Regions from separate parts of the Scandinavium sp. M-37 genome, predicted to be linked through region 1. Evidence: predicted binding sites of a transcription regulator. Region 1 holds the regulator's gene; each other region holds the start of a gene.
What was found. The regulator LexA, encoded in region 1, represses DNA repair genes until DNA is damaged. The targets are predictions, from matches to a motif close to TNCTGTATGTACATACAGNA.

Region 1 (8,008 bases):
GTCAATCAGACTAACTTTTAGCGTAAAAATTAACGTTTATTCGCCACCAGTTGCAGCGCCTGTTCTAAAACTTCAATGTCCGCACCGGCCTTATGGGCGTTCTCGCTGAGGTAGCGACGCCACTGCCGCGCCCCCGGAATGCCCTGGAACAAGCCGAGCATGTGCCGCGTAACGTGGCCTAAATAAGTGCCGTTACTCAGCTCGCGCTCAATGTACGGATACATGGCACGCACCACCGCCACCGGGTCAGGGTCAACCCCGTCAACGCCGTAAATCTCACGATCGACCGAGGCCAGAATGCCCGGGTTCTGATACGCCTCGCGGCCCACCATCACGCCATCCATATGCTGCAAATGCTCGTGGGCTTCCGCCAGCGATTTGATGCCGCCGTTAATCGACATTGTCAGGTGCGGGAAGTCACGCTTGAGCTGATAGACACGCGGATAATCCAGCGGGGGAATTTCGCGGTTTTCTTTCGGGCTCAGGCCGGAAAGCCAGGCTTTACGCGCGTGGATGATGAACATCTCGCATTCGCCATTGCCGGAAACGGTGTTGATAAAATCACAGAGGAATTCGTAGCTGTCCTGGTCATCAATGCCGATCCGGGTTTTGACCGTCACCGGAATGGACACGACGTCGCGCATCGCTTTGACGCAATCGGCCACCAACTGGGCATTGCCCATCAGGCAGGCACCGAACATACCGTTCTGTACGCGGTCGGACGGGCAGCCGACGTTGAGATTGATCTCATCGTAACCGCGCTCTTGCGCAAGCTTAGCGCAGTGCGCCAGCGCTGCCGGGTCACTGCCGCCGAGCTGCAATGCCAACGGATGTTCTTCCTCACTGTAGGCCAGGTAGTCGCCTTTGCCGTGAATGATCGCCCCGGTGGTCACCATTTCGGTGTACAGCAGCGTGTGGCGAGACAGCTGGCGCAGGAAGTAACGACAATGCCGATCCGTCCAGTCGAGCATCGGTGCGATGGAGAAGCGGTGAGCAGGATAAGCGGTGGATTGTGTTTCTGGCAGCATGGCGAATTTATGAGCATCCGGTGGAAATGGGGCGCTACTATAGCACAAAGAAAATGCGGAGGCGCATGGCCTCCGCTTCATCCTATTAACCAACGCGAATCAGAAGGTCAGGCCCAACTGCACGCCCGCGCCCCAGGTTTGATCTTCGCCATACAGCCCCGTTAAGTCGACGTGCACGGTGTTCAACGGCGCGAAGCCTACCCCGGCGGTGAAGACGTTGCTGTCGTTACCCTTCACATCCGCACGATAACCGCCCCGCACCGCCAGCCAGCTCAGCGGTGTCACCTCTGCCCCCACTCCGACATACTGCGAGTCGTCCTCGCTCTTGAAGCCTTTGGTTTCCGTCAGGTCACCGTCGGCGCTCAGCGTCACAAAATCGGTATGCCACGCCACGCCAGCCGTCACCAGCGGACGGATCTGATAGGTGTCTTTGTAGTTGGTGGTCACCCCGGTGGCCCCGTTGGTGATGCGCACGTCTTTGGTGTCGATATCACGCGACATCAGGTTTTGACCGCTCAGGCCCAGGGTCCAGTTTTCACCGAAATCCGCCGCGATACCGGCATCGACGTTAAAACCGGTGTCGTCAGTACGGTATTTGTCCTTTTTCCAGTCGTCACTGTGATAGTCATCGATAGAGGTGGTGTAGTTGTAGAGCCAGGTTTGCTGCAGTTTTGGCGTCACACCCAACGACACCGGCACGCCGCCGATATCGAATTGGCGCGCAATCGCTATCCCATAATCGGAAACAATTGCCCCTTTACCGGACGCCGTTGAGTTGAGGTTGTTGGTGATTTCGTCGCTGCCGCTGATCACCGCATTGGCGGCCTGGGTAGCCGCGAACGCGTCGGAGTTCTGAATGTTACGCAGGTAGTCGATATCGTTCTGATCGATACTGGAGCTGGCACGCGCGTGAGCATAGGCTTTGGCGACAAAGGCCAGAGATACCGCCGAGGTTGGCACGCTAACGGCGATCCCTGCTCCGGCGGTCGCGCGGGCGGTTTTTCCTTTCAGGTCTTCCAGCTGTCCGGCCAGATCCCCCGCCGCACTCTGGAATTCGTTTAACGTGCCGCCAGGGTTCAACAGGATGTCTTGTGGCGTCAGGTTATCGAGTACCTTTTTGTAGTGGTTGATTTCATCGCTGATATCGTCAATTTGATCGCGAAGATTGTCTTTGTCGGTAATCTGCGCCCCCACAGATGGAATAACGACAGAGACATCATCGTCCGGTTGTGCCTTCGCCAGTAGCGCGGGGTTAATCAGCACCGCGCTGCCATAATTGGCCGACGCCACCCCGGTTCCCCCCATTGCATCGTTTCTTGCCTCGGACCAGGTATTGGCCGCTCCCGCCTGATTTGCCATAAACAGGGAGACGGCCGCTGACACCACAGAATATTTAATATTTTTTTTCACAGTATGCTCGTTATATGCAGGTGAACGTTTTTCCCCGTTCAGTTATCCGCTGAAAAGGGCCGAACTATTGCTGTGAATAACGATGTAAAAAGCAGCCAATTAGGATGATTTGCCTTAAGGCTCACTGTGTTAAGGTTGAATTATGTGATGCCCCTCAATATTTATAGAAGAGATTGTTATTTTCGCGAAGGTTTCCCGTCGTGAGGACCAAAAAATTGTGGCGGATGGTCGACCCAGCGGTCCTGACGAGTGGCGGCATATTCCGGATTCAGCGGGTAATAAATACGGTTATGCTTTTTATTGGCCTCTCCGACCACCAATAATTCTACGTCGGCCTCTGTATTGTTGATAAAGGTGTGGCAGACGCCAGTGCCCGATGGAAAGCCCACACTATCACCCGGTTCAAGCTGCCAAAGGTAGCCGTTGATCCACGCCTGAGGGCGGCCACTCACCACATAGATAAACTCTTCTTCATCACTTTCGGCATGAGGATATGAGGTGCGGCGGCCCGGTGGCAGGCGTTCGTGATGAATACCAAGCCGCATCAGCCCGAGCTTACGCGCCAGCGGTGCGCCTATGGAAAACAGCTCGCTGCTGTCGGGATAGGTTGAATTATCGGCTTCTTCCAGCTCACGCCAGTGTCGAATACAGTCAGGTCTTTTCATCTTGTCCCTCCTGGGTTGTTGGGTCATGTATAGCACACTCGGCAGGTTATCGGCGTTTGGGCCTAAACATGATAAAGTAGGCGTTTACTTTACACCCGATTCGAGGCGCCTATGGACAACTCCACTCCACAAGACATGCTCGTGCAGGCCGAAAGGCTTTGCGCCCAACGTGGCGTGCGACTGACACCCCAACGCCTCGAAGTGCTCCGCCTGATGACGCTGCAACAGGGTGCGATCAGCGCCTATGACCTGCTGGACCTGCTGAAAGTGAGCGAACCACAGGCCAAGCCGCCGACCGTGTATCGGGCGCTGGAATTCTTACTCGAGCAGGGATTTGTGCATAAGGTGGAGTCCACCAACAGCTATGTGCTGTGCCATCTGTTCGATAAACCCTCGCATACATCGGCGATGTTTATCTGCGATCGCTGTGGCGTGGTGAAGGAAGAAGCGGCTGACGGGGTGGAAGACATTATGCATGCGCTGGCGGCCCGGATGGGATTCGCGCTGCGCCATAACGTTATTGAAGCCCATGGGCTGTGTTCAGGGTGTGTCGAAGTGGAAGCTTGCCGCACGCAGGACTGCTGCGGTCACGATCATACTATCCTCATCAAACGCAAACCGGGTCAGAAATAAGCGCCAGAAAAAGATTGGGCGGCCTTTAAGCCGCCCTGAGGGTTGTACATCCGTGTACGCACGGGTAGTGCATTTATTTACCAGCGGTAATCGTTGCGGGTTTCCCAGTCTTTCACTTCGTCCTCGGCCTGATCTTTCGCATAGCCGTAACGCTCCTGGATTTTCCCGACCAGCTGGTCGCGCTTACCTTCAATGACGGTAAAATCATCATCGGTCAGCTTACCCCATTTCTCTTTCACTTTACCTTTGAGCTGTTTCCAGTTACCGCCGACTTCGTCTTTATTCATGATCCATTCCTCTTAGTTCGGTGGAGAGAGTGAAATAACATCGTCCGTAAAACACTGTTTTCTGCTGGACGTGATATTCAGTATAGGTAAGGATTTTGCCAGCTGGAGATTATTCAGAATCTTTAACCATCGACTAAAAACGAAGCGGCTACGAAAACCAGGTTCCGTGTTGCCAGTGACGCCGCCAAATCCACGCCAGCGCCAGGCCGCGCAGAGCGAGGAATACCGCCAGCGCCAGCCACAATCCGTGGTTGCCGAAAACGGGCACGGTGAGCAGAGTCAGGGCAAAACCCGCCGCCGCTACCGCCATGCTGTTACGCATCTCCGCCCCACGCGTCGCACCAATAAACATGCCATCAAGCAGATAACACCACACGCCTATTACCGGTAAAACCACCTGCCAGATAACGTAGCGATCGGCCAGTTCACGCAGTTCAGTGATGGACGTTAGCATGGCGACAATGTGTTCCCCCGCCAGGGCATAAATCAGCGCAAACGCCAGGGCGACAATGCCGGATTGACGGCACGCCGCTTTCCAGACCTGCAAGAGCTGGCTGCCATCCCGCGCACCATACGCCTGGCCGGAGTGGGCTTCCACCGCGTAGGCAAAGCCGTCCAGCGCGTAGGCGGTAAAGGTCAGCATGGTCATCAGCACCGCGTTGACCGCGACGATGTCGCTCCCAAGCCGGGCGCCCATTACCGTCAGCGCGCCAAAGCACAGTTGGAGCAGCAGCGAGCGCAGCATGATGTCGCGGTTGAGCGCCAGCAGGCGGCGAATATTACCGCGCCAGGCGTCTTTCAATAGCGCCCACGAAATGCCCCGCAGGTGTAACACCCGACGCACCATCAGTAGGCCGATGAAAAAAGTCACGTATTCGGCGCAGACCGTGGCCAGCGCAGCGCCCTGCACGTTCATGTGCAGGCCCATCACCAGCCATAAATCGAGCGCGATGTTCAGCACATTGCCGACCACCAGCAAAATCACCGGGGCCCGCGCATACTGAACCCCAAGCAGCCAGCCCAACAGCACCAGGTTAGCCAGCGATGCAGGCGCGCTCAGCCAACGAATCTCGAGGAAGCGGCGGGCCTGTTCGAGCACCGCCTCGCTGCCGCCGACAATATGCAGCGCCAGGTCAATCAACGGGATGCGCAGCAGCACGATGGCCGCTCCCGCGCCCAGCGCCAGGAGCAACGGCTGTACCAGCGCTCTGGCGAGGCGAACAGGATCTTTTGCGCCGAAGGCTTGCGCGGTCAGGCCGGTCGTGCTCATACGCAGGAACAGCAGCAGCATAAACAGGAAGCTGGTCGCCATTGATCCGACCGCCACGCCGCCGAGGTACACCGGGCTATCGAGATGGCCGATAACCGCCGTATCCACCAGCCCAAGCAGTGGCACGGTAATGTTGGAGAAAATCATCGGTAGCGCGAGACGCCACAATGCCTTGTCCGCAGCGGTGAATAGCGACATGAGAAAACCTGTGAGAGTGAATGAGGTAAAAAAGATAACAAAATGGCGCCAGAACGGCGCCACTGAAAATACTTAATTCCGGCCTGGCGAGACGGTTACTGCCATTCGCCGTTGCGGATAACGCCAACCGCCAGCCCTTCGATGGAGAAGTTCTGCTTGCGCAGATCGACCACAATCGGGGAAAACTCACTGTTTTCCGGCAGTAGTTCAACGGTGCTGCCCTGCTTTTTCAGGCGTTTCACGGTCACTTCGTCATCGATACGGGCGACAACCACCTGGCCGTTACGCACGTCCTGGGTTTTGTGTACCGCCAGCAGATCGCCGTCGAGAATACCGATATCACGCATCGACATGCCGCTAACGCGCAGCAGGAAATCAGCGCTCGGCTTAAACATCGCTGGATCGACCTGGTAATGTGCTTCGATATGTTGCTGTGCCAGCAGGGGTTCACCTGCTGCGACGCGGCCAATCAGCGGAATGCCTGATTCTTCTTCAATCAGCAGACGAATACCGCGGGATGCGCCGGAAACAATCTCGATTACGCCTTTACGTGCCAGCGCTTTCAGGTGCTCTTCAGCCGCGTTCGGGGAACGGAACCCCAAGCGCTGCGCGATTTCCGCACGCGTTGGCGGCATGCCCGTTTGGCTGATGTGATCCCGGATAAGATCGAACACCTCTTGCTGCCTGGTCGTTAACGCTTTCATTCCGCCCCCTGGGTGTATATACAGTTATGCTGTGAGTATATACAGCTAATGGCGATTTTGGAACCGCAAAACGCACAAAAAACCAGACGTTTGCGTAATTATGCGAGCGTTAGCGAAAATGCGTCCACAGCAGCGACACCCAGGTGAAGACGGCGACCATAATCGACAGCAGTACCGCGGCGGAGCCCATGTCTTTTGCTCGCCCGGACAGCTCGTGACGTTCTGTGCCGATGCGATCGACCACGGCTTCAATCGCACTGTTGAGAATTTCCACTATCATCACCAACAGGACCGAGCCAATCAGCAGCACCCGGGTTATCGCATCCACGTCTAACCAACAGGCAATAATGACGGCGATAATGGCGGCGGTTCCCTCCTGGCGAAAGGCCGCTTCGTTTTGCCATGCGGCGCGGAAGCCCTTCCAGGAATAGCCTGCCGCTTTGAAGATTCGGGTGAACCCGGTGGTATCATTTGCCATCAAAAGAACCTTTTACATTATTAGCGTCAATGTCGGTGTGTGCCGCGCGTGGTAGAACAGATATTCTGTGCACTTTCTGTTATCCTTGCGGCGCATTTGCATGATTAACCAGAGGCTTTACATCGTTTATGTCTGGCTGGCCACGAATTTACTATAAATTACTGAATTTACCATTAAGCGTGCTGGTAAAAAGCAAGTCTATCCCGGCAAATCCTGCCGAGGAGCTGGGACTCGATACCTCACGCCCAATTATGTATGTTCTGCCGTATAACTCGAAAGCAGATCTGCTGACCTTACGCGCCCAGTGTCTGGCGCATGACCTCCCGGATCCACTGGAACCGCTGGAGATCGACGGCACCGTGTTGCCGCGCTACGTGTTCATTCACGGCGGGCCGCGCGCGTTTACGTATTACACGCCGAAAGAAGAGTCTATCAAGCTCTTCCATAATTATCTGGATTTGCATCGCAGCAATCCAGAACTCGATGTGCAAATGGTCCCTGTGTCGGTGATGTTTGGTCGCTCACCGGGCCGTGAAAAAGGCGAAGCTAATCCGCCACTGCGCATGATGAACGGCTTCCAGAAATTCTTCGCCGTGACCTGGCTTGGTCGCGACAGCTTCGTGCGTTTCTCGCCGTCCGTGTCGCTGCGCCGCATGGCCACCGAGCATGGCACCGATAAAATCATCGCTCAGAAGCTGGCCCGCGTAGCGCGTACCCATTTTGCCCGTCAGCGTCTGGCTGCCGTTGGCCCGCGTCTGCCAGCCCGTCAGGACTTGTTCAATAAGCTGCTGGCGTCCAAAGCGATTGCCCGTGCGGTGGAAGACGAAGCGCGTAGCAAGAAAATCTCCCATGAAAAAGCACAGCAGAACGCCATTGCGCTGATGGAAGAGATTGCCGCCAACTTCTCTTACGAGATGATTCGTCTCACCGACCGCGTACTCGGCTTCACCTGGAACCGTTTGTACCAGGGGATCAACGTCAATAACGCCGAGCGCGTGCGTCAGCTGGCGCACGACGGCCATGAGATTGTCTATGTGCCCTGCCACCGCAGCCACATGGACTACATGCTGCTCTCTTACGTGCTTTATCACCAGGGCCTGGTACCGCCGCATATCGCCGCCGGCATCAACCTGAATTTCTGGCCCGCGGGCCCGATTTTCCGCCGCCTGGGCGCGTTCTTTATTCGTCGTACCTTCAAGGGTAACAAGCTGTATTCCACCGTATTCCGCGAATACTTAGGCGAGCTGTTCAGCCGCGGCTATTCCGTTGAGTACTTCGTGGAAGGTGGGCGTTCCCGTACCGGTCGTCTGCTGGATCCGAAAACCGGCACCCTGT
Region 2 (8,008 bases), on a different contig from region 1:
ATTTCTTCTGTTAGCCATTGTCGCCAGCCTTTGGCCTGCGCTTTTTTCTCCTGACACTGCTGCTGCCAGCAGTCGGTCAGTAATTTCTGTCGAGCCGCCGTGTCATTTTCCAGCTTGCTGATGACCGGCACTTTTTTACTGCCCTGCTGAATAATATGCAACGCCAGCGCGTGAAACGTTTTGGCGCTGATGGCGTCAGTATGCAGACGTTCACGGATACGTTCGTCCATCTCCTGCGCGGCCTTTCGGCCAAACGCCAGCAGTAATATTTGTGAGGCGTCGGCTTCACCGCGCGTCAGCAGCCAGCCCGCCCGGGCCACCAGCACCGAGGTTTTGCCACTGCCAGCCCCGGCAAGTACCAGTAATGAACGCTCGCCATTCACTACCGCCCGCGCCTGAGCGCTGTTCAACGGCGAGGATTCGATCCCTTCGAAGAAGGCAGCATACTGGGTCAGCATTGTTTCAGTAAAAGCCTGATTGTGCTTCAACCGGCTGGCATCCCTATCCTTCAACCACGCCTGACACTGCCGCCAAAGTTCGCGACAATTGTCAAAACTCTCCAGCCGACTGACAGGGACAGGCAGTGCTTCAAGCGCATTAAGAATTTTTTGTCGCAGCTGTGCGACCGCATCGCGGGTCAGCCATTTGCCTTCCGCACTGTGACGCGAAATCACCGCCAGCTGCTGACGCAGTACCTCGGCGGCGATGCTGCTCATCTCCTCGCTCCACTGCTGCCAGCGGGTTTGCAGGTGATGATAAAAACGTTGGGTATCAGCCCATTCAGTGCCGTGCAGGCGCACCACTTTGTCATCCGGCAGGACGAACTCCAGTTCGCCCCACACTAGCCCACGCTTACAGTGGATAGCGGTTAGCTGATTAAAAGGAATCAGATATTCATGGCGATCGCCGGACACTTTGACCCCGGCATTCAGGAGTTCAACCCGGTCATAAGGATGCTGAGCCATTCGTTTGCCGAGGGCGGTTGCTTTTAGTTCCATGTCTTGCCAAATCCCGGAGGTAGACTTATGCATGACAGTGTAACCGCCAGATTCCAGGTGCTCCAGCGCTAAAAAACGTTACAATCATCAGGTCTTTCGATTCACAGGACTGAACAGAGGTCATATGCGTACCGTTCTGAATATTTTGAATTTTGTGTTAGGTGGTTTTTTTACAACGCTGGGCTGGTTACTGGCTACGGTGGTCAGTATGGTGCTGATTGTTACCTTACCGATGACCCGTTCCTGCTGGGAAATTACCAAACTTTCGTTCCTGCCGTTTGGCAACGAAGCCGTACACGTGGATGAGCTGAATCCGGACGACAAAAGTGGTCTGATGAACACCGGTGGTACGGTGCTGAACATCCTGTGGTTCGTGCTGTTCGGCTGGTGGTTGTGTCTGACGCACATCGTCGCAGGCATTGCGCAGTGTCTCACCATTATCGGCATTCCGGTGGGGATAGCGAACTTCAAAATCGCCGCAATTGCCCTGTGGCCGGTAGGCCGCCGCGTGGTCTCTGTCGAAACGGCCCGCGCCGCACGCGAAGCCAATGCGCGTCGTCGTTTTCAGTAATCGGGGCTGATTGCCGAATGTTAAGCCCAATATTGCGCCGCTATACCTGGAACAGCGCCTGGCTGTATAACGCCAGAATCTTCATCGCTCTGTGCGGGACCGCCGCCCTGCCGTGGTGGCTGGGCGAAGTAAAACTCACCATCCCACTGACACTTGGCGTGGTTGCCGCCGCGCTGGCGGACCTCGACGACAGACTGGCAGGTCGCCTGCGTAATCTGCTGATTACGCTGGTGTGCTTTTTCATTGCGTCGGCATCGGTAGAACTGCTATTTCCCTGGCCATGGGCATTCGCGCTGGGCCTGACGCTGTCCACCAGCGGGTTTATTCTGTTGGGCGGCCTGGGTCAGCGTTACGCCACTATCGCGTTTGGCGCACTGCTGATTGCCATCTACACCATGCTCGGTGTGTCGCTGTATGAGCACTGGTATCAGCAGCCGTTGCTGCTGCTCGCGGGCGCCATTTGGTACAACCTGCTGACCTTAACCGGGCATCTGATTTTCCCGATCCGTCCGTTGCAGGATAATCTCGCCCGCAGCTATGAACAGTTGGCTCACTATCTGGAACTTAAATCCCGATTATTCGATCCGGATATCGAAAATGAAACCCAGGCCCCGCTGGTTGAACTGGCAATGGCTAACGGACAACTGGTCGCGACGCTTAATCAGACCAAAGCGTCGTTGCTGACCCGTCTGCGTGGAGACCGTGGCCAGCGCGGGACACGTCGTACCCTGCACTACTATTTTGCTGCCCAGGATATCCACGAACGCGCCAGCTCCTCGCATGTGCATTACCCTTCGCTGCGCGATACCTTCCGTTACAGCGACGTGATGTTCCGTTTCCAGCGCCTGCTTTCGATGCAGTCTCAGGCTTGCCAGCAGCTCTCTCGCTCCATTCTTTTACGCACGCCGTATCAGCACGATTCACGCTTTGAGCGTGTTTTTGCGCATCTGGATGCAGCCCTGGAACGCGTGAGCGCCAGCGGGGCAGATAAAGAACAGATGAAAGCGCTGGGCTTTTTACTGAACAACCTGCGCGCCATCGACGCCCAACTGGCAACCATCGAGTCTGAGCAGCAAATGGCGATGCCGCAGAGTGAAACCGAGACGCAGCTGGCCGACGATCGTTTGCACGGATTCAGCGATGTCTGGCTGCGGTTGAAGCGCAACTTTTCATCTGACTCCGCCCTCTTCCGCCACGCGGTGAGAATGTCGCTGGTCCTGTGCGCCGGCTATGCCTTTATTCAGTTTACCGGGATGCATCACGGATACTGGATTTTGCTCACCAGCCTGTTCGTGTGCCAACCGAACTATAACGCGACGCGCCACCGTCTGGCGCTGCGCGTTATCGGCACCCTAATAGGTGTGGCAATTGGGCTGCCAGTGCTGTTACTGGTGCCGTCAGTGGAAGGTCAGTTGTTGCTGATTGTGCTGACCGGCGTGCTGTTTTTCGCTTTCCGCAACGTGCAGTACGCCCATGCCACCATGTTTATCACCCTGCTGGTGCTACTGTGCTTTAACCTGTTGGGCGAAGGTTTTGAGGTAGCCTTGCCGCGTGTTATCGACACGCTGATAGGCTGTGCCATCGCCTGGGCTGCGGTCAGCTTTATCTGGCCCGACTGGAAGTTCCGTAACTTGCCGACGGTGATGGCGCGAGCAGTCGATGCCAACTGCCGTTATCTGGATGCGATTCTGGAGCAGTATCACCAGGGCCGTGATAACCGTCTGGCTTACCGGATTGCCCGTCGCGATGCTCATAACCGGGATGCGGAACTGGCGTCGGTGGTTTCTAATATGTCGACCGAGCCTCGGGTAACCGCGGACATGCGTGAAACCGCTTTCCGACTTTTGTGCCTGAACCACACCTTTACCAGCTATATTTCGGCGCTGGGCGCCCACCGGGAAAAGTTAACCAATCCCGATATCCTCGCCCTGCTGGATGATGCGGTGTGCTACGTCGATGACGCGTTCCATCACACGCCCTCAGACGAGCAGCGTGTGCAAAGTGCGTTAGCGGGATTAATGGAACGGATCCGTCATCTTGAACCCGGGTCTGATATCAAAGCGCCGCTGGTCCTGCAGCAGATTGGATTAATGGTGAGCCTGTTACCTGAGTTTTGCCGCCTGCAGCAGCAGGTTACTCCTCAGTCGGCCTGACTTTCCTTTTCGCCGTCATCATCTCCGCCCACTCCTGGAGATGCTGACGGCGTTGCATCGGAACGATGGCCGCATGGATCCCCTGAATGGCCCCCTCCAGCGCAAATAACACGCTGATACTGAGATCTTTGCGAATGCCGCGAAGACGAGTCCAGACCGCCATCGCCCCCAACCGCCGCAGCGTCACCTCATCGTGAATTCCCGCCTCAAACAGCAGGAGCTCAAGCTGAAAAGTTATGTTGGGCAACTTACGCAGCCGCTGCGAATCACAGCGCAGGCTCTTTTCGTTTTGCGCTCCCCGTAAGGACAGCGCAGACAATCGCAATAAGAGCGGTTGGTTATGCCAAAGTGTGTCATCCACCCAGTAGTAGTTCAGTGAAATCGGCCGCCCACGCTTAGCTAGCGTTAATAATCGTGGCGGCGTTGCGGCATGATAGACCGCACTTTGCTCACACACCCTGAGATAAAGGTCGCCATGCGCCACCATGGCAAACACGGTGTCATCGATTGAAAGGCTGTATCCGCCAAATAATGCGCGGTGATGAATGGTGCCTAATGAGGACAAACATTCCTCACATTGATAGATCCGTTTATATGATAGTTTTCCCATGATTATATCCTGTAATCATGCAGTTAGATGAAAGAGTTCGGGTAACGGATCCGTTAGAAACGACCATAGGCAACTTCATTTGCGGGGGCAAGAGGTTCTTCACGGAGGGGAGGAATTCTGTGCAATTTTGCGAGGTGCTTTCAGAAAATGAGGTTGATCTTTAAACCCACCAGGTATACTGTATATTCATACAGTAACCCACAGGGCGGGATTCACAATGTACACTTCAGGTTATGCAAATCGCAAAGCAATGGTTTCTGCAACCGCAGTCAACCAACCCCAGCAGAGTTCCACTGGGCTTATCAGCGAAGTGCTTTATCGTGAGGATCAGCCGATGATGACTCAACTGCTGCTGCTCCCTCTTTTGCAGCAGCTCGGCCAGCAGGATCGCTGGCAGCTGTGGCTCACCCCGCAGCAAAAATTGAGCCGTCAGTGGGTTCAGGCCTCGGGCCTTCCACTATCAAAAGTGATGCAGGTGAGTCAGATGCTGCCAGGTGCTACGCTTGATTCAATGATTCGTGCACTGCGTACCGGAAACTATAGCGTTGTCATTGGCTGGATTGCTGAAGAATTGAGCGAAGAAGATCAACATCGGCTCGCTAATGCAGCCGAAGAAGGTCACGCCATGGGGTTCATTATGCGTCCGGTTCGAACCTCTTCTCAGCCATCGAGACAGTTTCCTGGGCTAAAAATTCACTCGAATTTGTATCATTAAGTAAATTTAGGATTTTTCCTGGTATTTTTTTTGCGCGATCGATAAGCCATGATTATATACGGGTTATTTTAGGAAAGTGCTTGTGTGGTGCGGTTCTCAGCATTTTGTTCGGAACAAAAATTCAACATAAATGTTAAATAATGTGTATACAACTCTTTTTTTTTCATATGCCTGACGGACTTCACACTTGTAAGTTTCCAAGTACGTTGTAGACTTTACATCGCCAGGGGTGATCGGCTTAAGCCACAGATTATGGCGTACTTATAGTTAGGTCCCGCCCCCGGTGAAGGATTTAACCGTGAACTTCTACATGGATATTCATGGCGATTTTTGGATGATAACGAGGCGCAAAAAATGAAAAAGACAGCTATCGCGATTGCAGTGGCACTGGCTGGCTTCGCTACCGTAGCGCAGGCCGCACCGAAAGATAACACCTGGTATGCTGGTGGTAAGCTGGGCTGGTCTCAGTTCCACGATACCGGTTGGTATGACAGCTCCCTGAACAACAACGGTCCAACCCACGAAAGTCAGCTTGGCGCTGGTGCTTTCGGTGGTTACCAGGTAAACCCGTATGTTGGTTTCGAAATGGGTTATGACTGGCTGGGCCGTATGCCTTATAAAGGCGACCAGGTTAACGGTGCATTCAAAGCTCAGGGCGTTCAGCTGACTGCTAAACTGGGTTACCCGGTAACCGACGATCTGGATGTTTACACCCGTCTGGGCGGCATGGTATGGCGCGCTGACTCCAGCAACAACGTTGCTGGCGACAACCACGACACCGGTGTTTCCCCAGTATTCGCTGGTGGCGTTGAGTGGGCTATGACCCGTGATATCGCTACCCGTCTGGAATACCAGTGGGTTAACAACATCGGCGACGCTGGCACTGTAGGTGTTCGTCCAGACAACGGCATGCTGAGCGTAGGTGTTTCTTACCGTTTCGGTCAGAACGACGTTGCTCCAGTTGTAGCTCCGGCTCCAGCTCCAGCTCCAGAAGTACAGACCAAGCACTTCACTCTGAAGTCTGATGTTCTGTTCAACTTCAACAAATCTACTCTGAAACCAGAAGGTCAGCAGGCACTGGATCAGCTGTACTCCCAGCTGAGCAACCTGGATCCTAAAGACGGTTCCGTAGTGGTTCTGGGCTTCACCGACCGTATCGGTTCTGATTCCTACAACCAGAAACTGTCTGAGCAGCGTGCACAGTCTGTTGTCGATTACCTCGTATCTAAAGGTATCCCGTCTAACAAGATCTCCCCACGTGGTATGGGTGAATCCAACCCAGTTACAGGCAACACCTGTGACAACGTGAAAGCTCGCGCTGCACTGATCGACTGCCTGGCACCAGATCGTCGCGTAGAGATCGAAGTTAAAGGCATCAAAGACGTTGTAACTCAGCCACAGGCTTAAGTTATCGTCTAATAAAAAACCCCGCGATGCGGGGTTTTTTTTGTCCTGCGAATCTGAAATAGATAAGCCTGAGGCTACAACTTACCTGAATTATTCCCTGTTACTCTTTCCCTAACATAGCCTGCAAGTCCTGCTTCAGCGTGCTCATCTTAGTGGCATACTTCTCTTTGTTTTCCGCATCTTCAATCAGCTGCACAATCGTTTCTGACAGCGTTTTACCACGACGTTGTGCGAGACCCGCCAGCCGTTGCCAGACGATAAATTCCAGGTCGATAGATTTCTTGCGAGTATGCTGATGCTCAGCGTTGAAGTGCCGCTTGCGCCGCGCCCGAATCGTCTGTTTGAGACGATTGAACAACCCGGGGTTCATGTGCTGCTCAATCCAGTCGTTTACCTGTACAGGTTCGTTTTCGAGCGTCAACAAGGTATCTACCGCGTCCTGTGCCGCGCTGGCCTCAATGTAGCGGGTGATGAGCTCACCTTCCCGGTGCTTTTTCACCAGGTACTTCCATTTCCAGCCGCTTTCAAGGTTTTCCAGTTGTTGATATTTCATTGCGATCTCAATGTGACCGTGTAACTCATTTCAGGATAACAGGTTTTTGCTGATGTGCTGAGAAGAAATCACCCTTGTCTCGCAAGGCTAACGCCGTCACAAAAGTAGCCCGCTAATCCCCGTGTGCTGACTGACGCCTTGAGGTATAATCACCCGCTTTACATCTGACTAAAAAACAGCGACTTTGACGATTACAAAACTTTCACGGCGCGATTTAGCCCCTGACCTTGAAGCTTATCAGACGCTGTTAGCCCAGCCTGATTTAGCCACCGAAACCGATTCCTTACCCAGCGAACTGCAGGCTCGTCTGCACTACGCGCTGGATCAATTCCTTTATCCTCAGGCTATCTCTGACATCCTGCTTGTTAAAGCCCCAGAGGAGCCGGAATACCTGCAACTGCTGGCGGATGCGACGCGCGAATTGCGAAAGAGCCCGACAACGCTGTGTGGCGTTCAGTACACGGTTAATGGCAACGCCGTCAGCCTGACCCCCGCCTCAGCGCCAGAAGACAACTTCGCAAGCCTGAGCCCGGTGATTCAGGCCGATTGGGTTGAAGCCGAGCAACTGTTCGGCTGCGTCCGTCAATTTAACGGCGAAATCACGCTCCAGCCAGGTCTGGTACATCAGGCTAACGGCGGCGTGCTGATCCTGTCATTGCGCAGCCTGCTCTCGCATCCACTGCTGTGGATGCGTCTGAAAAACATCGTTTCCCGCCAGCGCTTTGACTGGCTGACCTTTGATGACGCTCGCCCCCTCCCGGTCACAATCCCCTCCATGCCGTTGTCGCTGAAGGTGATGCTGGTCGGTGAACGCGAATCGCTGGCGGACTTCCAGGAGATGGAACCGGAGCTGTGCGAAAAAGCCATCTACAGTGAATATGAAGATAATCTGCAGATAGTCGATGAAGACGCGCAGAAACTCTGGTGTCAGTGGGTGTGGCATATCGCTCGTGGCCTGAACCTACCGGGCCCGGATACCGATGCCTGGCCGCTTTTGATTC
Region 3 (8,008 bases), on a different contig from region 1:
GGCGCCATGTTTTTCTGTTGGATACCCGTGATGTCACGATTTTCCCTGCGTCGCCCTGCGATGGGGCACATCTCTTTTCTGGTGCTGTTCGCACTGTACATCTCGCTATTTTTAAATATTGTTTACTATAAACAAGCCTTTAATCTGCTCCCGGTCGATTCGCTGCACAATGCTCTGGTGTTCGCCACCATGCCGCTGGTGCTGTTTAGCGTTATCAATATTCTGGTAACCCTGGCGTCTTTTTTGTGGCTCGACAAACTGGTCATCAGCCTGTTTATCCTGGTCAGCGCCGCCGCGCAGTATTTCATTATGACTTTTGGCGTGGTTGTCGACCGGTCGATGATCACCAATATTATCGACACCACGCCGGCCGAAAGTTTCGCCCTGATGTCGACCAAAATGGTGCTGACAATGATGATATCCGGGCTATTAGCGGTGCTGATTGCCTGGTGGATCCGGGTGAAAAAGCCGCACAGTGCCTGGCGGAGCATCGTCCTGCGCGCAGGCAGCATTGTCATCTCAGCCCTGCTGATCGTGCTGGTGGCGCTGCTGTTTTATAAAGATTACGCCTCGCTGTTTCGCAATAACAAAGAGCTGGTCAAATCCCTGAACCCGTCCAACAGCATTGTGGCGGTGAATTCCTGGTACTCGCATAACCGCCTGGCACACATGCCGCTGGTGCGCATCGGTGAAGATGCGACGCAGAAAGCGGTGATGAAAAATGGCCCGCGTCATAACCTGACCATCCTGGTGCTGGGCGAAACCTCGCGGGCGGAAAACTTCTCCCTCGGCGGTTATTCCCGTGAAACCAACCCGCGCCTGAAGCAGGACAACGTGGTCTATTTCCCGAACACAACCGCCTGCGGCACCGCCACCGCGATTTCCGTACCCTGCATGTTCTCGAACATGCCGCGCGCACGTTACAAGGAGGAGCTGGCGCAGCATCAGGAGGGCCTGCTGGATGTGATTCAACGGGCAGGCATCAACGTGCTGTGGAATGAAAACGACGGCGGCTGTAAAGGGGCCTGCGATCGCGTGCCGCATCAGGACATGACGCGCCTGAATGTGCCGGGCCAATGTGTGGACGGCGAATGCGACGACGAGGTGCTGTTCCAGGGTCTGGAAGCGTATATTAATAATCTGAAAGGCGATGGCGTTATCGTATTACACACCATCGGCAGCCACGGCCCGACCTATTACCATCGCTATCCCAAAGCATTGCGTACCTTCTCACCTACCTGTGACAGCAATGAAATTCAAAACTGCACCAAAGAGCAACTGGTGAATACTTACGACAACACTCTCGTTAACGTGGATTATATTGTCGATAAGGCCATCAAATTATTACAGTCGAAACAGAACACCTTTACCACCAGCCTCGTATATCTCTCCGATCACGGCGAATCCTTAGGCGAGAACGGGGTGTACCTGCACGGTCTGCCGTGGTCTATTGCCCCGGATACGCAGAAACACGTGCCGATGCTTATCTGGCTGTCCGAGGATTATCAGAAGCGTTACAACGTGAATTATTCCTGCCTGAAAGAGCATGCAAAAGCGAACCACTATTCGCAGGATAATCTGTTCTCAACCATGCTAGGCTTGGCGGGAGTGGACACCAGGGAATATCAGACCAGCGACGATATTATTGCGCCATGCAGAGGAGCGAATTAAATGAAAGTGCTGGTGGTTGAAGATGACGCATTATTATTGCAGGGATTGATCCTTGCGATGCAAAGTGAAGGTTACGTCTGCGATGGCGTCACCACGGCACATGAGGCGGCTCTGTGCCTTGCCAACGGGCATTACGGCCTAATGGTGCTTGACCTCGGCTTACCGGACGAAGACGGCTTACATTTCCTGGCCCGCCTTCGCCGGGAGAAAATCAGCCTGCCGGTGCTGATCCTCACCGCGCGTGACACCGTGCTGGACAGGATCACCGGGCTTGATACCGGGGCCGATGACTATCTGGTTAAGCCATTTGCGTTGGAAGAGCTTAACGCCCGTGTGCGCGCCCTGCTGCGTCGGCACAATAATCAGGGCGACAACGAAATCAGCATTGGTGATTTGTGCCTCAATGTGACGCGCCGTCTGGTTTCTCGCGGTGACACGCAGCTCGATTTGACACCGAAAGAGTACGCCCTGCTCTCGCGCCTGATGGCCAAAGCGGGCAGCCCGGTACATCGCGAAGTGCTGTACAACGATATCTATAGCTGGGACAACGAGCCGTCGACCAACACCCTCGAGGTTCACATTCATAACCTGCGTGACAAAATCGGCAAATCGCGGATCCGCACGGTGCGCGGTTTTGGTTATATGCTGGTGAAGACCAGTGAGGATGCATAAATGAGTCTGCCGTTTCTGCGTAACGTGCAGTGGACCATGCGCCGTCAGCTGCTGCTGACAATCGCCGCCATTCTGCTGGTGTGTCAGGTGATCAGCGTGTTCTGGCTGTGGCACGAAAGCCAGGAGCAAATTCAGCTGCTGGTACAAAGTGCCATTGACGGGAACAACAACCGCAAACACATTGAACACGAAGTACGTGAAGCCGTCGCCAGCCTGCTGGTGCCGAGTATGCTGATTATCGGTCTGGCGCTGTGGATTTCCCTGCAGGCCGTCAAGCGTATTACCCGTCCGCTGTGGGAGTTACAGCAAGAGCTTAACAGCCGCACCCCGGATAATCTGAAGCCTATCGACCTGCCAAAATCGGTCAGCGAAGTGGATGCCGTCACCTCTGCCATCAATCAACTGGTCGAACGCCTTAATCAGACGTTAGAGCGTGAACGCCTGTTTACCGCCGATGTGGCGCATGAGCTGCGTACCCCGCTCTCCGGGCTGCGTCTGCATCTTGAGCTGATGGCGAAATCCAACCGCGTGATGGTTGACCCACTGTTACAACGTCTGGATCAGATGACGCAGAGTATTTCGCAGCTCTTGCAGCTGGCGCGCGTCGGCCAGTCATTTTCAGCGGGAAGCTATCAGCGCGTGCCGCTGGTCGTCGAAGTGGTAGAGCCGATTCAGGACGAGCTGGAAGCGATGCTCAGCCAGCGCGGACAAACCTTAGCCTTGCCTGTCGGTAAGCAAGAGGTCACGGTGTCAGGAGATGCCACGCTGCTGCAGGTGTTATTGCGCAATCTGGTGGAAAACGCCCATCGCTATAGCCCGGAGAATTCGACGATTACGGTCACGATTGATGCCGGGATGATGGCGGTAGAAGATGAAGGGCCTGGGATTGATGAAGCTAAAAGTGGCGAACTCAGTAAAGCGTTCGTACGAATGGACAGCCGCTACGGCGGTATTGGTCTGGGTTTAAGCATTGTGACCCGCATCGCACAGCTGCACGACGCGCAGTTCTTTTTGCACAACCGTCAACCCGGACCGGGCGTGAAAGCGTGGGTTAAATTTCCACGCCGTTCACGTTGATTAGAATGTCAGGATCCACTGGTGGAAGAAGCCAACCACAATCAGGAAGGAAACCAGTACGGTCAGCGTGGTGAAGAAATTGTCTTTTTGCATGGCACTGTCCTCATTAAACTGAAGACAGTGTCGTCGATAAAGATTAACGCAACATTAAGACGCGGCGATAAACAGATCGCGCAGCTGATGCAGGCGGTCGCGCACTTCGGCGGCTTCTTCAAACTCGAGATTTTGCGCGTGCTTCATCATCTGCGCTTCGAGTTCGCTGATTTTCTGCTGCAACGCTTTCGGCGTCAGCGCCAGTTCTGCCGCCTCAGTCTGAGCAGCCGTTTTCGATTTGCCGCGACCTTTACCGCGCGTTTTCGCCAGACTCTCGCCCAACGACAGAATATCGACCACCTTCTTGTTCAGGCCCTGCGGCACGATGCCGTTTTCCAGGTTGTACTGCTCCTGCTTCTCACGACGACGCTCGGTTTCACCCATCGCTTTCGCCATTGAGTTGGTGATTCTGTCGGCGTAGAGAATTGCCTTGCCGTTGATGTTACGCGCCGCACGACCGATGGTCTGGATAAGCGAACGTTCAGAACGCAGGAAGCCTTCTTTATCGGCGTCCAGAATCGCCACCAGCGACACTTCCGGCATATCAAGACCTTCCCTTAACAGGTTGATCCCCACCAGCACGTCAAACTCGCCAAGGCGCAAATCACGGATGATCTCCATCCGCTCGACGGTGTCGATATCCGAGTGCAGGTAGCGCACGCGTTCGCCGTGTTCTTCCAGATATTCGGTCAGGTCTTCGGCCATGCGTTTGGTAAGCGTAGTGACCAGCACGCGCTCATTAATCGCTACGCGCAGACGAATTTCTGACAGCAGGTCATCCACCTGGGTGCCGACCGGGCGCACTTCAATAACAGGGTCCAGCAGACCGGTAGGACGCACCACCTGATCGACAACTTCATCGCCGGATTTTTCCAGCTCGTAATTACCCGGTGTCGCCGATACGTAGATAGTTTGCGGCGCCAGGGCTTCAAATTCTTCAAACTTCAGTGGACGGTTGTCCAGCGCCGACGGCAGGCGGAAACCATACTCCACCAGGGTCTCTTTACGCGCGCGGTCGCCCCGGTACATGCCGCCAATCTGTGGCACGGTAACGTGGGATTCGTCGATCACCAACAGGCCATCGGCGGGCAGATAATCAAACAGCGTCGGCGGTGGCTCGCCCGGCCCACGCCCGGAGAGATAGCGCGAGTAGTTTTCAATGCCCGAGCAGTAACCCAGCTCGTTCATCATCTCGAGGTCGAACTGGGTACGCTGCGAGATACGCTGCTCTTCCAGCAGTTTGTTGTTTTCCAGCAGCACCTTTCGGCGGTCTGCCAGCTCAACTTTGATCTCTTCCATTGCCTGCACAATGCGTTCGCGCGGCGTAACGTAGTGCGTTTTCGGGTAGACGGTAAAGCGCTGGAGGGTGGATTCCAGCTGCCCGGTCAGCGGATCAAACAGCGACAGCCGTTCAACCTCTTCGTCAAACAGTTCGACGCGCAGCGCAATGTCGTCAGATTCGGCCGGGAAAATGTCGATAACTTCCCCGCGCACGCGGAATGTCCCGCGCTGGAATGCCTGATCGTTGCGGGTGTACTGCAACTCTGCCAGACGACGCAGAATCGAACGCTGATCGATAATCATGCCCACCGTCAGGTGCAGCATCATCTTCAAATACAGATCAGGGTCGCCCAGACCGTAAATGGCAGACACCGAGGCCACTACGATCACGTCGCGGCGCTCAAGCATCGCTTTGGTCGCTGACAGACGCATCTGCTCAATGTGTTCGTTCACCGATGCATCTTTTTCGATAAAGGTATCCGAGCTGGGAACGTAGGCTTCCGGCTGGTAGTAGTCGTAATAGGAGACGAAAAACTCGACCGCGTTATCGGGGAAGAACTCTTTCATTTCGCCGTACAGCTGCGCGGCGAGAGTTTTATTCGGGGCCAGCAGCATGGTCGGGCGCTGGAGGTCGGCAATCACGTTGGCGATAGTAAACGTTTTCCCTGAGCCCGTTACCCCGAGCAGCGTTTGATGCGCCAGACCATCTTCCAGCCCCTCTTCCAGGCGACGGATGGCCTCGGGCTGGTCGCCTGAGGGACGGAAAGCAGAATGCATTTTGAACGGTTTACTCATGAACGACAACCTGATGAAGGGAAACGGGCGGACGATTAATTCTACTCGTCGCACCAAAATTTGCCAATAAAAAACACTGGATATAAAAACAGTAACGCATTAGGGTATTTGTGTTAGCGCTGTCATCTGCGATCAACTGCGGTGAAAATTTCCGCTGTGACGAGATAAAACACCGGGCGGATCGGGTTATCCCCAGAACATTGTCGTATTTAACATTTGTCAATAAGGGTGATGAATCTTTTATGGCAGCCGGTGACACTTTTCTTACAGGCATTGCTTTTATTAAACACATTGATAAATAAAGGAAATATCGAAAAGCCGCGTTTCGCATCAATTTGGGTGCAGGCCGCGTCTTCTCTAGCCTATCGCAAGTTTTCTAACTCTCATGCACATGGTTATCCACAGGAATAGTGGATAAGTGTCTGCAGCCCAACTCCCCTGCCACTCGCGCAACACGAATCGAGCCCCTCAAAGTCATCGCGAAAAATTTTTTATCGCTATTTTTTGTCTTTAATCATGCAAAACGCCCGCTGTTGCGCAACGAGATGGCGCTCACAAAACCAGCGTTATCACTGCACCATCAGCCGACACCCTCTTTCATTCACAGCACTGACAAAGTGCAACGGCACGGTTAAAAACGCGAACCACTCCCCTCTTTTTTAGGTAGAAATCCGAAATATGCGGTCATTGCGCAAAGCCTTTTCTGTTCTGGCAAGGGATTTGCAAAACCCTAAGCCACAACGTAAGGAGATGCCGATGTTGAGTCTACGCGCAGTGAATCACTATTACGGAAATCAGCATATTCTGTGGGATCTCAATCTCGACCTTGCCCCCGGGAAGTGTACCTGCGTGCTCGGTCTACCGGGCATGGGAAAGACCACGCTGGTGAACTGTATTGCGGGCTTTCAGGCTATCGAGAGCGGCACCATGTTCTGGCAAGAGGCCAGCGGGCCGCCGCGCGACCTGCTTACCCTTTCCCCACCGCTGCGCGCGGCGATGGGTATCGGCTATGTGCCGCAGGATAAGCGGATTTTCTCGCAGATGACGGTGGAAGAGAATCTACAGATAGCGATGCGAGCGGGCCACGAAGGCACCGGCGCGGTAGGCAGTGATATTTTTGACCTGATGCCGGAGCTGTATCCGCTGCGTCAGGTCAAGGGGGCGGCGATGTCCGACGATGACCAGTATCAGCTGGCGCTTGCCAGCGCGTTGGTTACCCGGCCCAAACTGCTGATCCTCGACGAACCGACGCGCGGGATGGGGCTCGGGTTTATGCACAAGCTGGGCGAATGCCTGCTACGTCTCAATCGCGACCTGGGGCTAACGGTGCTGCTCGCCGAACAGCACCTGCCGTTTATTCGTCGGGTGGCGGATACCTTCTGCCTGCTGCATCGCGGGCGTAACGTCGCGCAGGGCACGGTAAATCAGCTTGATACCCGGCTGCTGGAGCAATTTATGTCCCCGGACGAAGCGCCGTAAGGTCGAGATACTGTCCCGGCTCTGCGGCCTCTGGCCCCTGTTCCAGATAAGGAATTTCTCCCAGCAACGGCGCGGGTAGCATCCGCGTCAGGGTCGCCAGGTATTCGGCGTGACGTTTACCCGGCGGGATAACGTCATTGGCAATCCAGCCCGCGAGGTGCAATCCGGCCTGCTGCACCGCCTGCGCGGTCAGCAGCGCATGGTTGATACAGCCGAGCTTCACGCCCACCACCAGGATCACCGGCAAGCGCTCGGTTTGCACCCAATCGGCAAAGGTATACGAGGCTGATAACGGCGTAAACCAACCCCCCGCCCCTTCGACCAGCACCCACTCCGCTTTCTGCGACAGCGCCTGCAGCCCTTCGGAAAGCGTACGCGCCTCTATGGGTCGACCTTCATCTGCGCTAATGATATGCGGGGAGGTCGGTTCCGCAAAGGTGTAGGGATTAACCTCAGCGTAGCTCAGCGCCACCGCGCTATGACGTTGCAGCGCCAGCGCGTCGGTGTTGCGCAACCCATCGGCGGTCATTTCGCTACCCGATGCCACCGGTTTATAGCCTGCGCTGCGATAGCCCGCGCGGTTTGCTGCCTGCAAAAGTGCGCAACTGGCAACGGTTTTACCGACTTCGGTGTCGGTGCCAGTAACAAAATAACGTTCAGTCACGACGTATTACTCCGGTAAAAATATGGTACGTCAGGGCGCAACGCCCCTGTTGTTTCGGCCACGCCAACTGAATTTGCTGCAAATGGCTGCGGGTCAGGGTGTACGCCGCCCGGCCCTGATGCAGATGCGTGGCGCCAATGCCTTTCAGCGAGCGCATCGCGCTCAGGGCATCGTCAAAGGTCAGGCAGAAAGTGTGCGTATGATGCTGGCAGCGATAACCCGCCAGGGCGGCAACAATCTCGGTCTGAGTTAAAAAACGATTGGCATGCGGCTGGC
Region 4 (8,008 bases), on a different contig from region 1:
TATCCGGCAGGATCAGCTGCTGCGGAATGGTCAACGGCGTTCCGACTTTGGGCAGGAACGGATCGACACCGGGATTAGCCTCCAGCATATTGCTGAACCCCTGCCCGTACTGCGCAGCAAAATACTCCAGCGGCTGGGTATTCCCCTCCGGCACGGTAACGGTAATCGGTGCACCGATAAGACGGCTCCCTTCAGGCGGCAGCGGATAACTCACCGCTAAAGCGCTGTGGGTCACGGCAGTGAGCACCAGGGCAAGCAAAAGCGAACGGATCATAATTTCCCTATTATCAGACGTGATGGCACTACGATTACTATAGCGCTCCACATCGGGAGCGCAATCTTCCTTACGTTACCGGGCTGACACGGGGGTAATGGCCTTGTCTCAGCCATAAAAAAACCCCGCGTCGGCGGGGTTTCACATTCAGCTCACTGCGAGGTGCAAACTTACTCGGCTTTCGGTTCTGCCGTTTTCAATTCGCCCATCACTTTCAGCTTTTTAGAGATCTCGCGACGTTCTTTCGACAGCTCAGCATTTTTGATGATGTAGTCGTCAACGCGATCTTCATAGTCGGTTTTCATGCTGGCGATGATGCCCTGAATGGCTTCAACGCTCATGCCTGGTTTGATGTAGTCGCTGAGGTTATCAAGCAGCAGCACACGCTTCTGGTTGTCACGGACCTTTTTCTCAACGTCCTGAATTTCGCGCTGCAGTTTGTTTTTACGACGGAACAGACGAACAAACTCCAGAACGTCCTGGAACGAAGGTTTGGTTGTTTCCATTTTTACACCCCTGATAATTGAGATTCGGATTCGTAAAACAGCCGCTAAGGGTAAACATAACTGCTGGCGGCCGTGAATGACAATGGTTTTTGCTCTGGGTTCATCATAACCCTAAACGCAGCTGAATCGAAACAAGCACAGGGTAAACCCTGATCATATGGATGTTATTTGCGCAACGCCCGGCAGATCAGATGCGACAAAAGTTCCAGCTGTCGTGCCAGTTCCATACTTAACCATACATAGCCATGCATCGAGGTTTCAGCCAGATTTTCGTCCTGATGCTCGCGCATCAGCTGGCGCAATTCCGTCACTATCTCGTTAAGCTTTTCGTTGTTAGCAAGGATGGGCTGCGGGTTGCCTTCATACAACGCGTGGGCGATGGTCAGCAACGTCTGCTGCGTCATGGTCTGCATATCGCGCAGGGTATGCGCGTTAAGCATCACGTAATGACTGGTGCGAGAGGCCCAATAGGCGTTGATCTGCAGTTCCAGCATACACACCAGATTGCGGTTGACCGTCTGGATGCCTTCGAATATGGATTTCTGGATATGCGTCTCTTTGCTGGCTGGCGTGATTAAGCCACGCATTTTGACCACGTCGGTCAGGATTTTCTGCAAACGGCGTTCGAGTCGCGGACGCTCCAGCAAATTGGGAGAGAACCCGGTTTGATACAGGCGGTTAAACTCAGTGACATAGTTCGCCATCTGGATGCGCCAGTGGATGAACGCCCGTTGCGGCCAAATCCCGGTAAACAGCATTGCCAGCAGCGAGCCAATGACCACATCCCCGCTTCGCCACAGGGCGATATGCATATCACCTGCGGGTGCGCCGACCACCACCGCAAGGGTAATGCCAATCAGTAAAGCCTGATAGGGTCTCTTCCCCAGCGCCAGCCAGCCGCAGAGGAACATCGCTGCCGCGCACCATACCATCATCAGCGGCAACGATAGCAATTCCAGTTTTAGCGCCACAAGACCCAGCGCGGAGCCAAATATGGTGCCACCGATACGCTCGAAAGCGCGCGGGACCACATTCCCCCAGAAGGAGATTGGGCCCATGATGACAACGATAGTAATCAGAGGCCACGTCCCTTCTGGCACATCAAAAAGGCGCACCAGCAGGAACGTCAGCACAAAGGCCAGGGCAATACGCACGCCGTGAACCACACGGTAGTGACGGTATAAACGGATTTCGAAAGGGCTTAACGATTTATCGGCGCGCACACCAGCTCTCCGCTAGGACTGAAAACACAATTGTATCTGTTTTTCTGCCGCTGGCATCACGCCTGCGCAAATAACCTTTCATTCACCAGGTTATTTAACCTTAAAATGCGCGTTTTTTAACAGGCACATACATCTCGATATCCCAGTGCCCATCTTTGTTACCGTCATTGAGGTAAAGCTCGAAGCACGGCTTCTCGTCAAGCTCATGCTCGTTATCCTGCAACACGCTATTGAAGAATTGATACCACGGCGTAGCGAAGTCGTTCCCAACGACGCGAGCCAGAGCTTTCGCGTACAGCCCAGCCGCGATTTCTGTCACAATCACCCCTTCGCTGTTGACCGGTGGCGTAAAACCTTCATCGACGGTGACGACCGTGTCGCAGCGCAGTTTTTCCGCTGGCACCTGGTCGGGATTGTCGTAATAGACCGCCACCCACTCTCTGGCCGGGATCTTCTGCCCGTTGACCCACATCGCTAATTGTTCAAAACCCTGTTTAACGGTCTTTTCCCAAGGGCCTACCATGTGAAATCCTGCCACCACACGCCGATTTTCCTGCTTGATGCTGTAATCCATATTGCCTCCGCTAACACGTTTACTGGATAAATATACATACAAAACTTAGCAAACAGCCCCGATTGAGTATGTGCGATGTTTCACAGAACGGAAAAGTAAAACGCCCTCCGAAGAGGGCGCTGTGTCTGGCCGATACCGTCAGGATTTGTGGTGCATCCAGTCGCTAAAACGGGAGAACATGCCGCCTTTGCCGACGCTTTCCAGCGTCACCAGCGGCCAGTGGGCGACAATCTTATCGCCATCGTAAAGCTCAATTTCACCCACGCGCTGATGGGCAGCAATCGGTGCCTCAAGCTCTTTCTTATCCATAACGTATTTGGCTTTGATGTGTGGCACTTCCGCCTTTGGCAGCGCCAGCCAGAAGTCCTGATCGGTGCCAAGATCGATGTGCTCTTGAGAGCCGTACCAGATCCGCTCCGAACCCACCTTTTTCCCTTTATGGAGGATTTGCACCGTATCAAAGTTCTGTTGGCCCCACTGCAGCAGCTTTCGCGCCTGATCTTCACGACCTTTCGAGCTTTGCGCCCCCATGACTACCGCTATCAGACGCCGTTTCCCGTCGACAGCAGAGGCTATCAGGTTAAAGCCCGCGCTGGCGGTATGCCCGGTTTTCAGCCCGTCGACATTCAACGTTTTATCCCACAGAAGACCGTTACGGTTGTACTGCGTGATGCCGTTCCACGTCAGACTCTTTTCGCTGTACATATGATAGAAGTCTGGCTCACCGTGGATGATAGCCCGGGACAGAACCGCCAGGTCGTACGCTGAACTGTGCTGTCCTGGCGCATCAAGACCGTGCACAGTTTCGAAGTGGGTATCTTTCAGGCCCAGCTTCTCCACGTAATCATTCATCATGTTGACGAACTGCGGCTGGCCGCCCGCGACGTAGTCAGCCAGCGCCACGCAGGCATCGTTCCCGGAATCGACAATCAGGCCACGGCTCAAATCGTGGACGCTCACCCGATCGCCTGCTTTCAGAAACATCAGCGATGAGCCGTCAAACACTGGATTGCCTTTGGCCCAGGCATCGCGTCCGACGGTGACGATGTCATCGGGTGAAATACGGTGGCTGTCGATAGCGCGGTCCACGACATACCCGGTCATCAACTTAGTGAGGCTGGCGGGATTACGCTGCTGGTGTTCATTACCGGCAGTCAGAACCTGGCCTGTGGTGAAATCCATCAGCACCCAGGCAGCAGCCTGGATAGCGGGAGGTTGGACCGGTGCGGGAATATAATCTGCGGCAACTGCGCAGGAAATGCTCGATGCGAGCAAAGAAACAGTAATAAAAATACGGCCTTTCAACAGCAAGTCCTCAACGTTCTCAAATTCCCGTTCTTTTTACGGCAGTTGCGCCTTCGTGACAGCGTTTAATTGCAAGAAAATATGACATTTCCTGCGAGCGACGCCGCGAGAATGCCCCTCTCCGCTTCTGATGAATAGGCAAATCGTTTACCATAACCGGCTAACGCGCTCACGGGTAACAGACAGACCATGCAAGAAACGCAACCGCAAGCCGGATTCCTGTTTCACGATTATGAAACCTTCGGCACCAGCCCGCAGCTGGACAGGCCAGCACAGTTCGCAGCCATTCGCACCGACGCTGATTTCAACATCATCGGCGAACCCGAGGTGTTCTACTGCAAGCCCGCTGACGATTATCTGCCCCAGCCTCAGGCAGTAATGATAACCGGGATAACCCCGCAGGAAGCGCTGGCAAAAGGCGATAACGAAGCGGCTTTTGCCCGTCGTATTCATGACCTGTTTACCGTGCCGAAAACCTGCGTGGTGGGCTATAACAACGTCCGTTTCGATGATGAAGTCACGCGCAATATCTTTTATCGCAACTTCTACGACCCGTATGCCTGGAGCTGGCAGAACAATAACTCACGCTGGGATCTGCTCGATGTAATGCGCGCCTGCTACGCGCTGCGCCCGGAAGGGATTAACTGGCCAGAGAACGACGACGGTTTGCCAAGCTTCCGGCTCGAACACCTGACCAAAGCCAACGGGATTGAACACAGCAACGCCCACGACGCGATGGCCGACGTGTACGCCACTATCGCGATGGCGAAGCTGGTTAAAACGCGTCAGCCGCGGCTGTTTGAGTATCTCTACACCTACCGTGGCAAGAACAAACTGGCGACGCTGATTGATGTGCCGCAGATGAAACCGCTGGTGCATATCTCCGGCATGTTCGGCGCCTGGCGCGGCAACACCAGTTGGGTAGCCCCGCTTGCCTGGCACCCGGATAACCGCAATGCGGTGATTATGGTCGATCTGGCGGGAGACATCTCGCCCCTCCTCGAGTTGAACGCGGATGAATTACGCGGGCGTTTGTACACCCCGAAAGCCGATCTCGGCGAGCTGGCGGCCGTGCCGGTGAAGCTGGTGCATCTGAACAAATGCCCTATTCTGGCCCAGGCCAATACCCTGCGCCCGGAAGATGCGGACCGCTTGGGTATCAATCGCCAGCAGTGTCTTGATAATCTGAAAGTGCTGCGCGATAACCCGCAGGTTCGCGACAAAGTGGTCGCCATTTTCGCCGAAGCGGAACCGTTCGTACCCTCTGACAACATTGATACTCAGTTGTACAACGGCTTCTTTAGCGATGCAGACCGCACGGCGATGAAAATCCTGCTGGAAACCGAGCCGCGCAACCTGCCTGCCCTGGATTTGACCTTTGCCGACGCGCGCGTCGAGAAGCTGCTGTTTAACTATCGGGCGCGTAACTTCCCCGGCACGTTGGACGAAACGGAGCAGCAGCGCTGGTTAGAGCATCGTCGCAATGTGTTTACCCCGGAATATCTGCAAGCCTACGCCGACGAGCTGCAAGCGCTTTACGCGCAGTATGAAGGGAATAGTGAAAAGCTGGCTCTGCTGAAAGCGCTGTATCAGTATGCGCAAGAGATAGTCTAAGGCTAAACGTCAGGTATAAAAAAACCGGAGACAGTTCATGTCTCCGGTTTTTTTTATCGCTATGACTTACGCGACGTCTTCGTACTGCGGAACCGGGTTGCGGAAGCTACGGGTGACACAGGCCAGGTAAATCAGGCCAATCGCGCCCCAAATCAGGCCCAGTACCATTGAGCTTTCTTCCAGGTTGATCCACAGCGCACCGACGGTCAACGCACCACATACCGGCAATACCAGGTAATTGAAGTGGTCTTTCAGCGTCTTGTTACGCTTTTCGCGGATCCAGAACTGGGAGATGACCGACAGGTTAACGAAGGTGAAAGCCACCAGCGCACCGAAGTTAATCAACGCCGTTGCCGTTACCAGGTCGAATTTAATCGCCAGCAGCGCAATCGCACCCACCAGCAGCACGTTCCATGCCGGAGTACGCCATTTCGGATGAACGTAACCGAAGAAGCTTTTCGGGAACACGCCATCACGGCCCATGACATACATCAGACGAGATACGCCTGCGTGTGCGGCCATACCGGATGCCAGTACGGTCACGCTGGAGAAAATCAGCACGCCCCACTGGAAGGTTTTACCCGCAACGTACAGCATGATTTCAGGCTGTGACGCATCTGGATCCTTAAAGCGAGAGATGTCCGGGAAGTACAGTTGCAGGAAGTAAGAAGCAACAATAAATACCATCCCGCCAATCAGCGCCGTCAGGAAAATAGCTTTCGGGATAACGCGTTCAGCATCTTTGGTTTCTTCAGACAGAGAAGAGATCCCATCAAAGCCCAGGAACGAGAAGCACAGAATCGTCGCACCGGTGATCATCGGCGTGATATGCGCGCCATCAGACCAGAACGGACGACTGCTGGTCAGCGTACCTGCACCCGTACCGTTGTAGACGCCCCAGATGATCATGCCGACGATAACGGCAACGATACCCATCTGCAGCACCACAATCAGGGTGTTGAAGTTAGCCACGGTTTTGATGCTGCGCAGGTTCGAGATGGTCATAAAGGCCACCAACCCGACAACAAATATCCACGACGGTACCGATGGCACCAGCGCTTCAAAGTAAATTTTTGCCAGCAGGATGTTGATCATCGGCATAAACAGATAATCAAGCAGCGAAGACCAACCCACCATAAAGCCAACCGTCGGGCTAATGGATTTCTGGGCATAGGTATAGGCTGAACCCGCTGACGGATAGCGGCGAACCAGCTTACCGTAACTTAATGCAGTAAACAGGATGGCTATCAGAGCGAATGCATAGGCTGTCGGGACGTGACCATCGGTCAGTCCAGATACGATACCGAAAGTATCGAACAGCGTCATAGGCTGCATATAGGCAAGACCCATCATAACAACCGGAATCAACGTAAGAGACTTACGTAGTTCCACGCGAGAGGTGTTTGGAGTAACGTTATGCGACATGGCTATTCCCCTTTACGGTGAAAACCGTCGCGTAAGCAAAAAATTGCCCCATTTGTGTGGATCCTCAGCGACAACAACTGTCGATTTTTAAGTAAGTATCTATCCGGTACGAAGCCCGGCCTCTTGTTTGAATGAGTGTTTCGAAAACAAAAAAATAACCGACGCCTTTTAAAATTGCGTCGGTTACTCCTTTTTTTCTGGCGCGTATTTTGCCCCCATCTCCTGACAAAAACAAGAGAATGAGAAGTCCAGCAATAAATTCTTGCGCACAACTGCCTGATTATTCATCACTGCCGCGCTGGTACACGGCCGCGATAGCACTATTTGCTAAAACAGCCTCTCGCCACCAGGCACTGGCCAGCCCCGCCGTCTGTTCGTTCCAGCCAATCCACACCGCATCAAACGCAACGTGAGCCGCTACCTGTTTTTCCACCAGCGCACCGGTGTCGATAAAACGCTGCGCCAGATAACGGGGTAAATAACCACAGCCGATGCCGGTAATTTGTAGCTCCAGCTTGGTTTTGAAATCAAAAACGGTGATCGCTTCCTGATCATCCAGCAACTGCTGGAAGGCCGGACAGTCCGGGGTTGTACCATCGCCCACCACGATGGCACGATGCTGTCGGATGGTTTTACGGCTCAGCGGTTCGGCTTCACCGGCTAACGGATGATGCGGGGCGACGACAAAAATCTGCTCCAGCTTGCCGAGCGGGGCAAAGCCAAAATCGCTGAGCGGGGGCGGGTCGTGCAGGGCACCGATCACAATATCTGCCCGTCCCTGTACCAGAGCATCCCAGGAACCGCCGAGTACGCCATTGATAAATTTAAGTCGTGTGACGCTGTGCCGTTCGTAGAACTGTTCAATTAACGGGGCAAGTAAGGAAAAGGGAAAGGTGTCGTCGACGCCAATCACCAGATCGTTCTCCCAGCCTTCATGCAGTTTGATGGCCTGCTTCTCCAGCTCGCGCACCGTGTGCAGCACTTCCCGCCCTTTCTCCAGCAGCATCTGTCCGGTACGGGTAAATTTCGCCCGGTGTCCGCTGCGGTCAAGCAGTTGAATATTGAGATCGCTTTCCAGCTTATGAAC

Region 2: the regulator LexA is predicted to act here: its motif matches at 4,509-4,528, upstream of sulA (SOS-induced cell division inhibitor SulA).
Region 3: the regulator LexA is predicted to act here: its motif matches at 5,664-5,683, upstream of uvrB (excinuclease ABC subunit UvrB).
Region 4: the regulator LexA is predicted to act here: its motif matches at 2,598-2,617, upstream of sbmC (DNA gyrase inhibitor SbmC).

What each region holds. Positions count from the first base shown of each region.
Region 1 covers NZ_JBIGIN010000009.1:84,810-92,817, forward strand. Annotated here, with positions in the region: gene dusA (tRNA dihydrouridine(20/20a) synthase DusA) at 30-1,028, opposite strand; gene traF (conjugal transfer protein TraF) at 1,128-2,438, opposite strand; gene ACG0Z5_RS09135 (cupin domain-containing protein) at 2,615-3,103, opposite strand; gene zur (zinc uptake transcriptional repressor Zur) at 3,215-3,736, shown strand; gene ACG0Z5_RS09145 (CsbD family protein) at 3,814-4,023, opposite strand; gene dinF (MATE family efflux transporter DinF) at 4,172-5,491, opposite strand; gene lexA (transcriptional repressor LexA) at 5,587-6,195, opposite strand; gene ACG0Z5_RS09160 (diacylglycerol kinase) at 6,305-6,673, opposite strand; gene plsB (glycerol-3-phosphate 1-O-acyltransferase PlsB) at 6,802-8,008, shown strand, end outside.
Region 2 covers NZ_JBIGIN010000042.1:25,932-33,939, reverse strand. Annotated here, with positions in the region: gene helD (DNA helicase IV) at 1-998, opposite strand, end outside; gene ACG0Z5_RS21275 (YccF domain-containing protein) at 1,123-1,569, shown strand; gene yccS (YccS family putative transporter) at 1,587-3,722, shown strand; gene ACG0Z5_RS21265 (TfoX/Sxy family DNA transformation protein) at 3,703-4,332, opposite strand; gene sulA (SOS-induced cell division inhibitor SulA) at 4,550-5,047, shown strand; gene ompA (porin OmpA) at 5,402-6,454, shown strand; gene matP (macrodomain Ter protein MatP) at 6,555-7,007, opposite strand; gene ACG0Z5_RS21245 (AAA family ATPase) at 7,192-8,008, shown strand, end outside.
Region 3 covers NZ_JBIGIN010000007.1:15,827-23,834, forward strand. Annotated here, with positions in the region: gene eptA (phosphoethanolamine transferase EptA) at 31-1,671, shown strand; gene pmrA (two-component system response regulator PmrA) at 1,672-2,343, shown strand; gene pmrB (two-component system sensor histidine kinase PmrB) at 2,344-3,420, shown strand; gene uvrB (excinuclease ABC subunit UvrB) at 3,568-5,589, opposite strand; gene ACG0Z5_RS07260 (ABC transporter ATP-binding protein) at 6,346-7,068, shown strand; gene bioD (dethiobiotin synthase) at 7,043-7,732, opposite strand; gene bioC (malonyl-ACP O-methyltransferase BioC) at 7,725-8,008, opposite strand, start outside.
Region 4 covers NZ_JBIGIN010000027.1:28,637-36,644, reverse strand. Annotated here, with positions in the region: gene ldtA (L,D-transpeptidase) at 1-274, opposite strand, end outside; gene ACG0Z5_RS17820 (DUF496 family protein) at 445-780, opposite strand; gene ACG0Z5_RS17815 (FUSC family protein) at 945-2,003, opposite strand; gene sbmC (DNA gyrase inhibitor SbmC) at 2,104-2,577, opposite strand; gene dacD (serine-type D-Ala-D-Ala carboxypeptidase DacD) at 2,716-3,888, opposite strand; gene sbcB (exodeoxyribonuclease I) at 4,072-5,496, shown strand; gene ACG0Z5_RS17795 (APC family permease) at 5,563-6,921, opposite strand; gene yoeI (membrane protein YoeI) at 6,911-6,973, opposite strand; partial or broken gene ACG0Z5_RS17785 (LysR substrate-binding domain-containing protein) at 7,105-8,008, opposite strand, start outside.